3 regions of the uncultured Agrobacterium sp. genome follow, and region 1 is predicted to be linked to each of the others. Evidence: riboswitches for the same ligand, from Rfam matches in the RefSeq annotation. Region 1 holds a riboswitch; each other region holds the start of a gene.
What was found. A riboswitch is a leader RNA that binds a small molecule or an ion and turns the genes downstream of it on or off. The one in region 1 is predicted to bind cobalamin.

Region 1 (5,200 bases):
GCATGGGCGTCGAAATCCTGCTGCATCCACGCGCCGAAGGCGGCCAGCGCATGACGCGGCGGCAAGGCCGGATCGTGATAATCCACCCGCCTGTCCGCCTGCCGTCCACGATCCGGAGCAAGCGCGACGATGACGGAGCCAAAACGGGCGGCACGGAAGCGGAATGACCCATCGATAACGGCCTCGTCGTCAGCCGCGTCACCCCAGGCGGATGCGATAGAGGTGCAGGCGGCAAGCGGGAGACCGTCCAGAAAGTGCTGGTAGCAAGATATCGGAAGACTGGCGCTCTCCGCCTCGATTCTATCCAGCAACGCTCTTGCCGTTTCCGGAATATCGCCAACCGCATAGCCCGCATCACGTAGGTCGCGCAGCATCTCCAAAACACTTTGCGGCACATCGAGACCGACTGCATATCCGATGCGACCGGGTGCAGCACCCGGATAGTCCGGCATGAGGATAACGAGACGCCTCTCCGCCACCGGCGTCTGCGTCAACCACAGATGGGCAGCGATTCGGTCTGCGACCTGGGCCACACGATCCGGCTCTGGCGCATTGAGCAGTCCTTGGCGCCCTGAAGGATCGGATTGCTTGAAGGAGATGGCACCGGCCAGAATCCGGCCATCCAGTTCCGGCAGGACCACATGCATGGCAAGATCCGACGGGTTTAGGCCGCGCATGTTATCGGCCCAGGCATCGCGCCGCGTGGTTGCCATGATGACCTGGAACACCGGCACACCAAGCCGGTCGAACAGGCTTTTGCCATGCTCATCTGTCTGGCTGGCAAAGGCCGTTGCCGCGATGATGGCCACAGGCTTCAGCGGCGCCAGCGTGTCTTCCAGAAACCGTATCGCCTCACCATCCTTCAAGCCACTGACGAAAATCGGCAGGGGGGCAAAGCCGCGGTGCTTCAGGGCCTCAAACAGCGCATCGATGGGCGCGGCATCGGCTGCCAGAAGCATGGAACGGTAAAAGAGAATGGGCAGCTTTGGAGCTTCTGGCGGAAAAGCGGAGAGCGCTTGAGCAAGATCGACCACGCCAAGGTCTGGGATATAGAAGCCGGATTTCGGCAGCGGCTCCGGCTCGACATCCGGCCAGACGCCTTCCTTGGCAAAAGCGGTGAGGCCTTCGCAAAGACGACGCATGTTCTGCTGCCCGCCTTGCCGGAAGAAGGAGAGGACGGAGCCAAGCTGGCCCTGATCGACCGTCGATTGCGCTTCGAGCTTTTCATCGCGCTCGCTGCATTCGCCTGGCAGAAGCACGAGCTTGATGCCGCGCCGGCGCGCCATCATTGCCAGCTGATCAACGCCGTAGCGCCAGCGATCCGCGCCACCCAGAATCCGGATAAGGATCAGCTTGGCATGCTCCGCAGTCTTTTCGATCCAGAGATCGACCGACATGGGATGGCGAAGCTCGGACAGATTGGCGACGCTGAGTGAGACGCCGGAGCCCTCCGGCCATGCCCGCTGCAAACCGGCAAGGTCGCTTGAGGAGAACGACAACACCACCACATCCGCCTGCGGCTGGTTGAGATCAACCGGCTCGATCAGGTCGTCCAGAGACGATGATGTGGTGGCGAGGATATGCATGACGCGTCAGGCCGCCAGCATCTGTTCGATCTTCTCGCGGTTGAGGCCCTTTTCACCGATCACGACGAGCGCCGAACGGCGTACTTCGCCTGCGGCCCAGGGGCGGTCGAAATAGTGATTGACGCGCGCGCCGACGGCCTGAACCTGAAGGCGCATGGGCTTGGACGAGACTTCGACGAAACCCTTGATGCGCAGAACGTTCTCAGACGCCGCGGTCTGGGCGATACGTTCTGCCAAGGCCTCCGGATCGGACACCGCACCGAGTTCGACCACGAAGCTGTCGAATTCGTCGTGATCGTGGTCCTCTTCCTCATCATGATGGGTATGGCGGTTTTCGATATCGTTTTCGACTGCCAGCCCAAGCCCGATCAGCACGGCAGGATCGATCTGGCCGTGGGAAGCAACGACGATCTTGGCGGCCTTTGGCAGATGCTCGCCGATATGCGCCTTGGCACGCTCCAGACCTTCGGCATCGAGAAGATCGGCCTTGGTCAGCACGATCAGGTCGGCGCAGGCGATCTGATCTTCGAAGACTTCCTCGACCGGATCGTCATGGTCGAGCGCTTCGTCATTGGCGCGCTGGGCGGCGAGCGCGTCCATGTCATGCGACACCATGCCTTCGGCAAGTGCCGCACCATCGGCAACGGCAACGACCGCGTCGACGGTGACGCGACTCTTGATCGCCGGCCATTGGAAGGCCTGGACCAGTGGCTTGGGCAGCGCAAGACCGGAGGTCTCGATCAGGATATGATCGACCCGCGGTTGACGGCTCAGAATCTGCTCGATGGCCGGCTGAAAATCATCCGCGACTGTGCAGCAGATGCAGCCATTGGCAAGCTCGACGATGTTTTCTTCCGGGCAGCTTTCGATGCCGCAGCCCTTGAGGATGTCCCCATCGATGCCGACATCGCCGAACTCATTGACGATAATCGCCAGACGCTTGCCATCGAGCTTTTCCAAAAGGCCGCGCAGCAGCGTGGTTTTGCCGGCGCCCAGAAAGCCGGTGACGATGGTGCAGGGAACGCGCTCTAGCGTGGTCATGATGTCTCCTCGAGGAAATTCAAAGGGGGAATGCGCGCGACCATGCCGCGCTTCAAGCTGTCCGGACGCCCGCGCCAAGGCATCAGGCCATCGGTGGAACTTTCAAGCAGGCGCGCGCCGGTGATCAGATCATCGGCATGATCGGGCGTCAGCCCGCCGAAGACGTAAGACCAGCCATCGGCACTGCGCATCGCGGCACTGGCACCACGCTTGCAATTGGCAAGGCAGTTGACGCTGCGTACCTCGATATCGGCTTCCGCACCAAGCGCGATCGCCGCCTCTGCCAGCAGCGCGCCGGGGCGCGGCTCGGCATTCGGTTCTGCCTCACTACGGCAACTGCGGCAGACATAAACAACCAGACCGGGAGCTTTCTGCTTTTCGGTCGATCCTTCCGTCCGAGACGATGTCGCTGTAATATCCAAACCGAGCCCGCTTCCGCTGTTAAAACATGCAAGGGGTGCGGTGCCAAAGACGGAATGCGAGACAGCGCAAACCGATATTCGGCGGAACTGACTGACCGGAGCACCCCGCCCGGCAGACGTTTTTTCTGGAACGGCAGGTCTCCTGGCTTGCGGCTTGAATAGGCGCCCTTGCACCGCCTTCCCGGATCGAAATCCAGTGGCTTTACGGTGCGGGCTTGCCGCTTACAGTTGCGGGGGCAGCCACGGATTGACCCGAGAAGTGGGCGGAACCGTGTTCCCTCTTAGCTTTTCCCGTTGCCGGAAAAAGACCGTCAGTGCCTTACCTTTACGGGCAAGCTGGCTTGCGGTCAATGCGCGGATTCTTGAGCGATGCTCTCGGTGCCATTGCCGAGAAGGGCGTTTTGACTATAGTCGCCGCTTCCAAAACAGGCTCGGAAGGACGTGGACATCATGACACGCGAGATCAGCGACAGTGACGCCGCCCGCCACCGCGAGAAGATGGTGAACCGCAAGAGCGTGCAGGATGCGGAAGTGGCCGAGAAGACCATCGAGAAGGGTCTATTGATGGTCAATACCGGCCCTGGCAAGGGCAAGTCCACTGCAGCCTTCGGCCTTGCGCTGCGCATGCTCGGCACGGGCCGACGCGTTGGTATCGTCCAGTTCATCAAGGGCGCGTGGTCGACCGGTGAACAGCAGGCGCTGATGCTTTTTGGTGACCGGGTGGAATGGCGCACCATGGGCGAAGGTTTCACGTGGGACACTCAGGACCTGAAGCGCGATATCGCCGCGGCGACCAAGGCCTGGGAGGAAGCAAAGCTCCTGATGGCCGATGAGACGATCGGTCTTTTGGTTCTGGACGAATTGAATATCGCGCTTCGCTACGATTATCTGGATCTGACGGACGTTGTCGCCACTTTGCAGAGACGCCGTCCCGATCTGCACATCATCGTGACCGGGCGCAATGCCAAGCCGCCGCTGATCGAGGCAGCAGACATGGTGACGGAGATGACGCTGGTGAAGCATCACTTCAAGGCGGGCGTCAAAGCCCAGTCCGGCATCGAGTTCTGATCCATGGTCGCCAGATCCATCATGTTTCAGGGAACCGGCTCGGATGTCGGCAAGTCGCTGATGGTGGCGGGTCTGGCGCGTGCCTTTACCCGTCGCGGACTTTCGGTCCTGCCCTTCAAGCCGCAGAATATGTCCAACAATGCCGCGGTGACTGCGGATGGTGGCGAGATCGGTCGGGCGCAGGCCTTGCAGGCGCGGGCGGCAAATGTTCCGCTCTCGGTGCACATGAACCCGGTTCTTTTGAAGCCCCAGAGCGAAACCGGCGCGCAGGTGGTGGTACAGGGCAAAATCCTCGGCAACGCCAAGGCGGCAGAGTACCAGCACATGAAAGCGGGGCTGATGCTGCACGTGCTGGAAAGCTTCGAGCATCTGAAGGCCAATGCCGATCTGGTTTTGGTCGAAGGTGCCGGCAGCGCATCGGAAGTCAATCTGCGTGCCAATGACATTGCCAATATGGGTTTTGCCCGCGCCGCCAATGTTCCGGTGATCTTGATCGGTGATATCGACCGAGGCGGGGTGATCGCCAGTCTCGTCGGCACGAAGACGGTGGTGGATGCAGACGACGCGAGGATGATCGAAGGCTTCATCGTCAATCGTTTTCGCGGCGATCCCTCGCTGTTCGAGGAGGGGATGCATATTATCGCAGACCACACCGGCTGGACGTCCATCGGCCTTCTGCCGCACTTTGCCGACGCCGCACGGCTGCCCGCCGAAGATGCGCTGGGACTGACTGGCGAAGCCCAAACGAAACCGGGCGCGAGGATCCGCATCGCCATGCCGATCCTGCCGCACATCTCCAATTTCGACGATCTCGACCCGCTGGATATGGAGCCGGATGTCGAACTGATCCGCGTGCGTCCCGGAACCGCCATTCCTGGCGATTGCGCCCTTATTTTGCTGTGCGGATCGAAAGCGACGATTGCCGATCTGGCCGTCCTGAAGCAGGCCGGGTTCGACATAGACATCAAGGCGCATCTTCGCCGCGGCGGAATGATTCTGGGCCTCTGTGGAGGATACCAGATGCTTGGAGCGACCCTATCGGACCCGGACGGCATCGAAGGGCCGCCATCGACCGTGGAAGGG
Region 2 (5,200 bases), on a different contig from region 1:
GCGACTTTCCGGAACCGGAATTGCCCTGCACCAGTAGACGCGTGGCAAGCAATTCCTCGATATCGAGCTTGGCACTCTGCCCGCCCGAAAGCGTTCCCATGTCGATACCGACCTGCACTTGTACACTTCCCTGCACTGCTATGAACGAAGGTGCCGATTCATTGAACGGCGAACACTCTCTTTACCAAAGTTTTACTCAAAAGCCCGGACGCATCGCAACAATGCACAGGGAATTGAGAAACTCATCGCTGTTCATCACGCGGTACCAGAGCGCGTGCGACCGAAGGAGAGGCGGCGGCCAAAAACGTTCAGCGCCAAACCTGCGACAACGAGAGCGCTACCAACGATTTCCAGAACCGTGATGTGTTCGGAGAAGGCGAAGTATGCACCCATAAATCCGACGATCGGCACCAGCAGTGAAAACGGAGCCACGGTTCCCGCCGGATAGCGCAGCAACAAAAAGCTCCAGATCCCTGCGCCAATGATCGTTGCACCATAGGCCATGTAGGCAACGACGCCTACCGTCATCATGTTGGCGTTGGCCAGACCGTCGCGGATCGCTTGTGGGCCTTCGAGCAGCAACGAAAGCGCAATCAATGGCAGCACGGGCGCAAGGCTCGTCCATGCCACGAAGGAGATGGCGTTCACCCGACCAACCTTGCGATTGACGATATTGCCGATCGCCCAGCTGAAGGCCGCGCCGACACACATTAGCAGGGGAACGAGGGCCGTTAGCTCCAGACGTTCCAGAGCGATCACCGCAAGGCCTGAAAAAGCGACAGCTGCGCCAGCAATATGGGACTTCAGCGGGATTTCACCCAGCAACGTGACGGCGAGCGCCATGGTGAAGAACGCCTGCGACTGCATAACGAGTGAAGCAAGCCCTGCAGGCAGCCCCCACTTGATGGCCGTATAAAGCAGTCCGAACTGCGCGCAACCCATGACCATGCCGTAAACGACCATGTGCTTCCACGGCACTTTCGGGCGCGGCAGGAGGAAGATCAACGGGACGGCAGCGAAAAGGTAACGCAGAGCGGTCAGGAAAAGGGGCGGCATATCCATGACGCCGATTTTTATGACCACGAAGTTGAAGCCCCAGAGGAAGACCGTGACCAGAGCAAGAAGGATGTGCGGCGCTGACATTGTTCAATCCAAACTCGCGCCGCGCAGACTGGCGACGCTTTTATGCAGCAGCTTTCTTCCAGCCTGCCGCGAGCAGTCCGGCACCGATCAAAAGTCCGCCGCCGGTGCGATTGACGACACGCTGGACGGAGGGCTTGCGAATGGTGTTGCGCGCTGCACTCGCCAGCAACCCATAAAGAGCCGCGTTGCAAGTCGCAAGCACAAGAAAAGTAACTTCGAAAATAAGCACCTGCGGCCAGAACGGCAGGTTTGGCAAGAGGAACTGCGGCAGGAAGGCGACGAAGAAGATGATGCTCTTCGGGTTCAGCGCCGTCACGATATAGGTATGGAGAAATATTTTTATCGGACGCTCGCGCCCTGTCACATTTCCCTCCCCGTCAGACGAAGCTGCGACGGGCGCGCGCCAGAGTTTGATACCGAGATAGATAAGATAGGCAGCACCCACCCACTTCAAGATCGTGAAGAGCGCGGCAGACGTTGCCAGCAGCGCACCGAGGCCCAGCATTGAGGCCGTCATGGCGGTGAAGTCGCCAAGGGCTACGCCAGCAACCGTGGCACTGCTTGCCTTTCGGCCGTGTCCGAGCGCATAGGAGATGACCAGGAGGATCGTGGGCCCTGGAATGGCGAGCATGACGGCGGATGCGGCCACGAAGGCCAGCCAGTTTTCAATCGGCATCGTTAAATCCCCTCTCGAAACAAAGAGAAAGTAAGCCATCGGCCAGCAGGACAGGCAAGGACCTTTTTTCAACTATTGAGAAGCAGCCCACGCGGCAGAGTTGCTACCTATTTTTCGCCCCACCGGTTCTTGAATACCAATTGGTCTAACGGCAGGCGTTGGCGCCATCCCTTCACCGCAAGCTCTGGCTCCGCGTAGAGTTCAGAAACATATCCCAGGCAAAGCCACGCCACGATTTGAATGTGATGCGGGATATCCAGTATCTCTCGGATATCATCGTCATGAAAGATGCTGACCCAGCCAACGCCGACGCCCTCGGCACGTGCTGCCAGCCAGAGGTTCTGGACTGCGCAGACCGTGGAATAAACATCCATATGAGGATTGTGGGTGCGCCCCAGCACCACATCGCCACCTCTTGTTGGATCGCAGGTGACGCAGACGGAGAGCGGCGCCTTCCTGATTCCTTCCAGCTTCAGACTGCGATAAAGCGACTGTTTTTCATCTGCAAACATCTGTGCCGCTTCCTCATTGGCACGGCTGAAGGCCTGCCACACGGCCTGTCTGATCTCACCATTCGTGACGAGGGTAAAATTCCACGGCTGCATGAAGCCGACCGAAGGCGCGGCGTGGGCTGCAGCAAGCAGCTTTCCGATCAGTTCATCCGGTAGCGGATCGGATAAAAACTCATTGCGGACATCGCGGCGAGTCTCGATAGCGCGGTAGACCGCAGCCTTGTCGTCTTCGGCAAATTCAAAAGCTGGCCTCAGGCCGCGCCGGGTGGCATCAGGTCGCATCGTCAATCCCCAACAATGCAGGAAGGACCGCGTGAGCACGCAGATTGCACTGCGTCACAGACCTCCTTCCTCACAACCTGCCGCTGTCCGCGCGGACTGGTCAATCGTGTCAGGCCGGTCTTCTGACTTGGCTTCTTCTGACCGTTGCCGCCTTCCCGAGATTGCTCAGTGGCATATGGCGACGGTCATCCGCCTCACAGCGTTGGGCACGTTGCGGTCTTGCACCGCATTCCCGATTCTCCCGCTCAAGCAGGCACCTGACGAAAACCGTATGTCCAATTGTTGGCGCCAAGGCAAGCGCCGCAGATTTATTCGGCTGGGAAATATCGCACATAGGCAAACTCATCACCAGCTGGTGACCAGTTGGGAGAGTTCATCGTCCCCTGCCCGCCAAAAAGATCAAAGAGCGTTTCGACATTGCCACCATCGGGATCCATCAGTCGCACGCGAACATCGAGATCACGCGGATGGTCGAAGACGTCGCCGTCATAGGAAATGAAGACGACCTTGTCTCCCTTTGGAGACGGATGGGGGAACCAGTCGCCATATGGGCTGTTCGTGATCCGCTCGACGGCTGATCCATCTGCTCTTACGCGCCAGATCTGCATTTGTCCCGTGCGGCTGGAGTTGAAGTATATCCAATGACCGTCCGGCGAATAATCCGGCCCGTCGTTTCGCCCCTCTCCATGGGTCAGGCGCGTCTCGTTGCGGGTTTCTATGTCCATGGAATAAATATCGAAAATCTGATCTCTGATCCCGCAGTAAGCGAAGCTTTTGCCATCCGGCGCCCAGCCATGCCAGTAGGAGGGCAGGTTCGGCGTCATCAATGTCGGCGCGCCACCTGATGACGGAAGAAGATAGATCGCGCTCTTCCCGAACTCGACCTTGTCCGAAATCGCGTAAAGCGACCCATTCGGCGAAATGCCATGATCGTTGTTGCACTGTACGGCAAAGCCGGTGTCGACCTTCTCTACCGCGACATCTCCACCCAGAGACAAGCGATAAAGCAGGCCCTCACTGTTCAACAGGAGATAGCGACCGTCTGGGGACCAGTTGGGTGCTTCGAACAGTTTGTCCGTCTGCCAGACCACCCGATTTGCCCGAGTACGAATATTGAATATCTCGACTGAACTGCGCATCGTTACTCCCCTCACCACGTCCAGACTGGCAGGCCAGCCTACCGGTCGCGGAAGCGATTGGTGATAGGATAGCGCCGGTCACGTCCGAAATTCTTCTTGGTGATTTTCACACCCGGTGCGGACTGGCGACGCTTGTACTCGGCAAGATAGAGCAGATGCTCGATCCGGTGGACAGTTGTCACATCGTGACCGCGTGCGACGATCTCGTCGACGGACATTTCCTGTTCAACCAGGCACTCAAGAATATCGTCAAGAACCGGATATGGCGGCAGCGAGTCCTGGTCTGTCTGGTTGGGCCGCAACTCAGCCGACGGAGCCTTTGAGATGATGTTGGCCGGTATCACTTCACCGGAAGGCCCGAGGGCACCCGGCGGGACATGGGCATTGCGCCAACTGGAGATGGCGTAGACCTGCATCTTATAGAGGTCCTTGATAGGATTGAACCCGCCATTCATATCACCGTAGAGCGTGGCGTATCCGACCGACATTTCCGACTTGTTGCCCGTCGTGACCACCATCGAGCCGAATTTGTTGGACACGCCCATGAGGATCGTCCCGCGTGCGCGGCTTTGCAGGTTTTCCTCTGTTATGCCTTCTTCCGTGCCTTCGAACAATTCCGAAAGGGCTGACATGAAGCCGTCTACGGGCTCGGCGATCGGCACGATATCATAGCGACAACCAAGCGCCCTGGCGCAATCGGCAGCGTCTTTCAGCGATTCTTCCGAGGTATAGCGGTAAGGCAGCATGATGCAGCGCACCCTCTCCTCACCCAACGCATCGACTGCAATTGCCGCACAGATGGCAGAATCGATACCGCCAGAGAGGCCGAGTACGACGCTCTTGAAGCCGTTCTTGTTGACGTAGTCGCGGAAGCCCAGCATGCAGGCGCGATAATCTGCCTCCTCGCCTTCGGGAATATGCGACACCGGTCCTTGGCTGCAATGCCAGCCATTCTCGGTACGCTTCCAGTCGGTAACGGCAAGCGTCGCTTCGAACTGGCTCATCTGAAATGCCAGCGTCTTATCGGCGTTGAAGCCGAAGCTTGCCCCGTCAAAAACCAGTTCATCCTGACCGCCAAGCTGATTGGCGAACACGAGAGGCAGCCCGCTTTCGATAACCTGCCGCAGCGCCACCTGATGACGCACATCGACCTTGCCGCGATAATAGGGCGAGCCATTCGGAACCAACAATATTTCAGCGCCGGCCTCGGCTAGTGTCTCGCAGATACCGAGATCGTTCCAGATTTCTTCGCAAATCGGGATGCCGATGCGGACGCCCCGGAAATTGTAAGGGCCGGAGATGGAGCCTTCGCTGAAGACACGCTTCTCGTCAAACTCGCCGTAGTTTGGCAGGTCGACCTTGTCACGCAGAGCGACAATCGCTCCACCATCCAGCAAGGCGACCGAGTTATGCCTGCCCTTCTCGCCCTGACGGGGGAAGCCGATGAT
Region 3 (5,200 bases), on a different contig from region 1:
GCGTGATCTCCACGACATCATAGTCATCGCTTTGTGCCTTACGAATGATCTGAACGCCGGGCGAGCCTGCCGCGCGTGGCTGATCGGAGAAAACCGAGTCAATCAACTCATGATCGAAGTAGATGCCGGTCGCCCTATAATTCGCGGCACTGACGGGACGGTTTTCCAAGGTGACGATAGAACCAGAGGGGAAAATCAGAACGTCACCGGACTCGCCAACCAGCTCGCCGTTCACAGGGCAGACGACCCTTTTGCTCCCCGCACAGATAAAGCACAGGAAAGTCAGACCGATGAACAGATCCGTGAATGTCGCTGCCGTTGCTTGGGTTATGGGAAGCAGCGAGACGCCTGCACGATGAAAACCCAACTGCTCTGCCGATTGCGTGGTCATAAATCTCGTTCGTCCCTGCCTGCACTTTGGTTGAATATCTCGGCGATGCACATAGCGGCTTGAGCGGGACCGATGTCAATCAAACACTCGCTCCCGTGAGTCGGATGGAACTGGAGAGGCCGGAATGCTGAAACCACCCCTTGACAGCTTTCCGATTCGAGCGCATTGAATCGCCCATGATCAACGAACGCGCACCCATCTCCTGCACGTATTTTTGGGCCTACCTGTAAAGGGCGGCTCGACAGATCACTTTGTCAACAAGCCGCCGTTAGGCGGCTTTGTTGTTTTCCAAGCGTCCTGACGGCAAAAGACCAGAAAACCCGAAGGACCAGACCAATGACCGAAGACAGCCTTTTGACACTGCCGAGACCGCCCGTCGTCACCATACGTGGCGCGCGCCCGGCGGATTTGCCCGAACTCAACGAAATGATCACGCTGCTTGCCGCTCATCATGGCGATGCCGCAGCGATCACGCCTGAGAAGCTGGAGCGCGATCTTTTCGGCCAAGTCCCCTGGATCACCGCACTGGTGGCGGAAGCTGCAGGCGAGCTTATCGGCTACGCCATTCTCGTGCCGCTCTACCGCGCCCAGGAAGGCCGCCGAGGAATGGAGCTGCACCATCTCTTCGTGCGTGACGGTCATCGCGGACACGGCACCGGTCAGCACCTCGTGGCGCGCGCTCGCGATGTAGCCAAGCGATGCGGCTGCGACTTCCTGTCCGTCGGGGCTGCGACCGGCAATTTCGCCGCGCACAAGTTCTACGAAAACATGGATTTCATTTCGCGTCCCGTCACAGGCATGCGCTTCATGCAGGCGATCGCCTGATCCGCCTTCTGATATTTTGGAGGATGATATGGCCCGTATTGGAATTGCCCTGACAGAAGAGTTTGCCGATTGGGAGCCTGCGCTGCTTGCCGCTGCGGCGCGGGGCTATCTTGGTGTCGAGATCGTAACGGCATCTCCAGATGGCCTACCCGTTACGTCTATGGGTGGGTTCAAGGTCGCGCCGGAAACGGCTCACGACGCCCTTGATCCTAGCACTATAGACGCCCTCGTCATTCCTGGCGGCCTGTCTTGGGAAAAGGGTAAGGCTCCCGATTTCAGCGATCTGGTCCATCGCTTTCGGGAAAAAGAACGCGTCGTCGCAGGGATCTGCGCCGCCGCGAGTGCGCTAGCAGGCACCGGCATCCTGAACCACGTTGCGCACACGGGGAACTCGCTGGAATCGCACCAGCGATATGACGCTTATGATGGGTCAGTGCTTTATCGCGACCAGCCGAGGGCTGTCAGTGACAAGGGCATCGTCACCGCGCCCGGCAACTCGCCGGTGAGCTTCGCGACAGAGGTATTGGAAGCCCTTGGTCTCTGGGCACCGGAAGCCGAAAGCGAACTTTCGGTGTTTTCCGCAGAGCATCGATAGGGCGCCATGCCTCTCTCTGAAGCCACAAAGGCCGCTCTGTGCAAGTCCACTCATCGTGCTTTCAACGGTCCAGAACACGGCAGAGGCGCGCCGGTCCTTGCGCGTCTTCCACCGCCATGGCGCGGCGTAAATCACGGCTGTTGATGTGGAGGCTTCGGTCGGATGGAATTGTCATCCGCTCGATCTTCTTGCGCGCAGCATCGAGAAAAGCGTCCCGGTTTTCCAGGAAGTAAGCCCGGCACGTCTGCGCTGTCGGCGCCTCTTGCAGGAGCGCCTTGAAGGCAAGACGATGCATGGCGCAAAGCGCGCCATGACCGGGAACCGGAAAACGCAGGCAATCGAGCTCATCGCTCCAGTCGGCTGCGTTTCCCCCTGTGATCATCTTACTTTGCAGCTTCGAAACGCTTGAGGAACAGGCCACTCAACGAGCCGAGGATCAGCCAGAAGACGAAGCTGGTAACGGTGGCGAGAACGACGAAGCGGCGTTCCAGCGGCAGAGGTGCCAGCGCGTGTTCACCTGTAGGCGGCAACGGCGCACCGACGACATGCGGCGCAACAATCAGCACGACAGCAAGGATCACCGCCCAAGGCTCTGAACGGCGAAACGCAAGAAGCGCAATGCCACCGGCCGTGGCGGCCGCGGTTGCAATCCACCAGATCTGGCGCGCACCGAGATCGGCCGCCGGGCTTCCCGGCAGTTCCGGCGGCAGGCCGATCATCGGAGCCAACATCACGGTGGCAAAGCCCGCAAGCCCCCAGAAAAGCCCCTCGCGCCAGCCACCCTGAGCGCCGCGAAGCGAGATCAGGCCAGTGAGCACGAGCGCATAGCCGATGGCAGTCAGCACATTGGCGGCCACGGTGTAGGCGTTACGCTCGAACCCATCGGCGGGGGCCCAAGCTTCAGCGTCGTGGTGGTGATCGGCTGGTGTGGCGGCATCATGCGAATGGTCTGCTTCGCTGCCGGCACCCTCGAACGTTTCCGCCTGGAGAATGAGCGGCGTTGTGCCAACCGCTTGCATGGCACTGACGGCCAGTCCGGTAATCAGGCCGACGAGCACAGCGGTAAAAACGATATTCCTGAAAAACGACATCTCAGTTCCCCTCAATGGCAGGGGAAGGCATTGGCGTGGCGCGTATCATGCGCCGCATTATGCATGGCCTCGACATGCGAGAAGCCGACGAAACCGACGATAAACAGTCCGAGCGCTACAGCGGTCAGGGCTTGAAGGAGTTTCGAAGTCATTGAGGAAACGGCGCTCGACGCCGTGTTCTGTTGGATAGACATGGTGACCCTCTTTTTCAGCGGCGCGCTGTTTTCAGGCAGCCGGACGCACGCGTTCAACATTCACCACGGGGAAAGACAAACAGGGCTTTTCGGACGGATGATTCCTGCCCGAAAACCGTGCTCTTCCGGACACCCCGCCGGCATTGACGACACTTCGTGATGGCAGGTCTCCTGGCTCGCGGGTCGTAGCTTTGAAAACGCCTTCCCGATGCAAAAAACAGCATCAGTGGCTTTCGTTTTCAGGCTCGCCGCTCACAGTTGCGGGGGCAGCCACGAATGAGAGCGAAGCTCCTATCGTGTTCCCTTTTCACTTTCCGGCAGGACCGGAAAGACCATCACCTGTCTGTTATCAGTCAGAGGTTGTGTAGAGTCAATGCGAGAAGCGCCGCCTCCCGCATTCAGGATTTCAGCGCGCCGGAACTGCCTTGAGATAAGCGGCGATCGCATTGCGGTCATCGGTAGAAAGCTTCGCCATGTTTTGCTGCACCTTGACCATGGAGCCGCCGACACTGTCGAACTCCGGCGTGAAGCCGGTCTCGAGGTAGTTGGCGATATCTGCTGCCGTCCAGGAGCTGATGGCCTGCGAGCCGGGCGTGATATCGGGGATCGTTCCCTCGCCTTCCGGGTTGGGGCCGCCCGCCAGCCACTTGTCCTTGATCAACCCGCCAAGTGCCGTGCGTGGCGTATGGCATTCGCCGCAATGGCCTGGACCTTCCACCAGATACTGGCCGCGTGCGACATCGGCGCTGGCATTGTCATTGGCAAGCTGCACGCGCGGCGCACCCTTGTCAAAATAGAGGAACTTCCAGCCACCGAGAGCCAGTCGCATGTCGAGCGGGAATGGTAGATCGTGGGCAGGCGCATCATTGGTGCTGGTGGGCAACGTCTTCAGATAGCCGAAGAGGTCGTTGATGTCCTGCGCAGTCATGCGGGCGTAGGACGTATAAGGGAAGGAGGGATAGAGATGTTCGCCATTCTTTCCAACGCCTCTGGTCATGGCGTCACCGAATTCGGCCACTGTCCAGCTGCCGATACCGTGCTGAGGATCTGGCGAGATGTTGGGAACGTGAAAAGTGCCGAAAGGGCTCGGTAAGGCCTGGCCGCCGGAAAGCGTTTTCACGGCGTCTCCGGTCGCATCCGGGGCGGCGTGGCAGCTTGCGCATCCGCCTGCCCAAAACAGAGTCTCGCCATTGGCAAGATCCGGCTCGCCCAGATTGGCCCAGTGGCTTGGTGGTTGGCGCTCAGGTGCCGTCACCCACATGAAGATACCGAAACCGGCAATCCCCGCGACCGCAATGCCGCCTGCCAGCTTTGCCCATATGGATGCCATCCGCCTCTCCGCCTAATCGATAAAACATCAAAAAAAAGAATAGCCCGCCGCTGAACCGGCGGGTGTGTCTTCGTCGTCTTACTTCTTCAGACGATAGGCCTGATGGCAGGAGCTGCAATCGGCGCCGAGCGTCTTCAGGGCAGCACCCGTGCTGGCCTGATCAGTCGGCAACTGTGCGAGCACCGCGTCAGCATCGGCGCCAAGCTTCTCAGACTTCGCCTTGAAGTCGGCGAAGTTCTGCCAGATGGCAGGCGACGCTGCACCGCCTTCGGAGCCCGCCGGGAACTGGTCCGGGAATGCCTTGGCGTTGGTGCTGATGGTGGTGACAGCGGTCTTCACGGTCTCGGCGTCGTACGGCTTTTCGCCCTTGGCGATCGCGCCGAGTGCGCCCATGGCGCCACCGATCTGCTTCATCAAGCCTTCGCGCTTTTCAACTTCGCCGGCCGCGGACACCGCTCCGGCGCAAAGACAGCCTATAAGAATGGATGCGGCAATCGTCTTGAATTTCATGCTCTCTCTCCTTGTTCCGGTGTCACCGGAGGGTGGTTGTTCGCCGTCCCGCATCGATCTCACGACACGCGCATGCGTGCCGGGCGGCACACCGAGTCGAACAGAGATGAAGATGCAGGCTACACGTGGCAAAAAGAAGTCACATTCAGGTGATTTTCCAAAGGAAAATCAGGTACCTAAACTTGTCTTTTTCAGTTTCCTTTCAACCCTTCCCAAAGTGTGAAGACGGCAACTAAAATCAGCAGCAGCCCGGCGATCCTACCG

Region 2: another riboswitch for cobalamin. It lies ahead of bluB (5,6-dimethylbenzimidazole synthase); the one in region 1 lies ahead of QZ869_RS15625 (DUF1636 family protein).
Region 3: another riboswitch for cobalamin. It lies ahead of QZ869_RS07825 (CbtB domain-containing protein); the one in region 1 lies ahead of QZ869_RS15625 (DUF1636 family protein).

Annotation. Positions count from the first base shown of each region.
Region 1 covers NZ_CAJYTV010000017.1:86,165-91,364, reverse strand. Annotated here, with positions in the region: gene cobN (cobaltochelatase subunit CobN) at 1-1,586, opposite strand, end outside; gene cobW (cobalamin biosynthesis protein CobW) at 1,593-2,630, opposite strand; gene QZ869_RS15625 (DUF1636 family protein) at 2,624-3,049, opposite strand; cobalamin riboswitch at 3,164-3,377, opposite strand; gene cobO (cob(I)yrinic acid a,c-diamide adenosyltransferase) at 3,500-4,117, shown strand; gene QZ869_RS15615 (cobyric acid synthase) at 4,121-5,200, shown strand, end outside.
Region 2 covers NZ_CAJYTV010000011.1:290,875-296,074, reverse strand. Annotated here, with positions in the region: gene QZ869_RS09960 (ATP-binding protein) at 1-118, opposite strand, end outside; gene QZ869_RS09955 (EamA family transporter) at 256-1,143, opposite strand; gene QZ869_RS09950 (LysE family translocator) at 1,184-1,819, opposite strand; gene bluB (5,6-dimethylbenzimidazole synthase) at 1,927-2,613, opposite strand; cobalamin riboswitch at 2,708-2,889, opposite strand; gene QZ869_RS09940 (TolB family protein) at 2,922-3,752, opposite strand; gene QZ869_RS09935 (NAD+ synthase) at 3,791-5,200, opposite strand, start outside.
Region 3 covers NZ_CAJYTV010000009.1:122,543-127,742, reverse strand. Annotated here, with positions in the region: gene QZ869_RS07850 (helix-turn-helix transcriptional regulator) at 1-391, opposite strand, end outside; gene QZ869_RS07845 (GNAT family N-acetyltransferase) at 728-1,216, shown strand; gene QZ869_RS07840 (type 1 glutamine amidotransferase family protein) at 1,245-1,811, shown strand; gene QZ869_RS07835 (hypothetical protein) at 1,873-2,193, opposite strand; gene QZ869_RS07830 (CbtA family protein) at 2,195-2,902, opposite strand; gene QZ869_RS07825 (CbtB domain-containing protein) at 2,914-3,096, opposite strand; cobalamin riboswitch at 3,240-3,448, opposite strand; gene QZ869_RS07820 (cytochrome c) at 3,503-4,426, opposite strand; gene QZ869_RS07815 (cytochrome c) at 4,505-4,936, opposite strand; gene QZ869_RS07810 (LysE family translocator) at 5,128-5,200, opposite strand, start outside.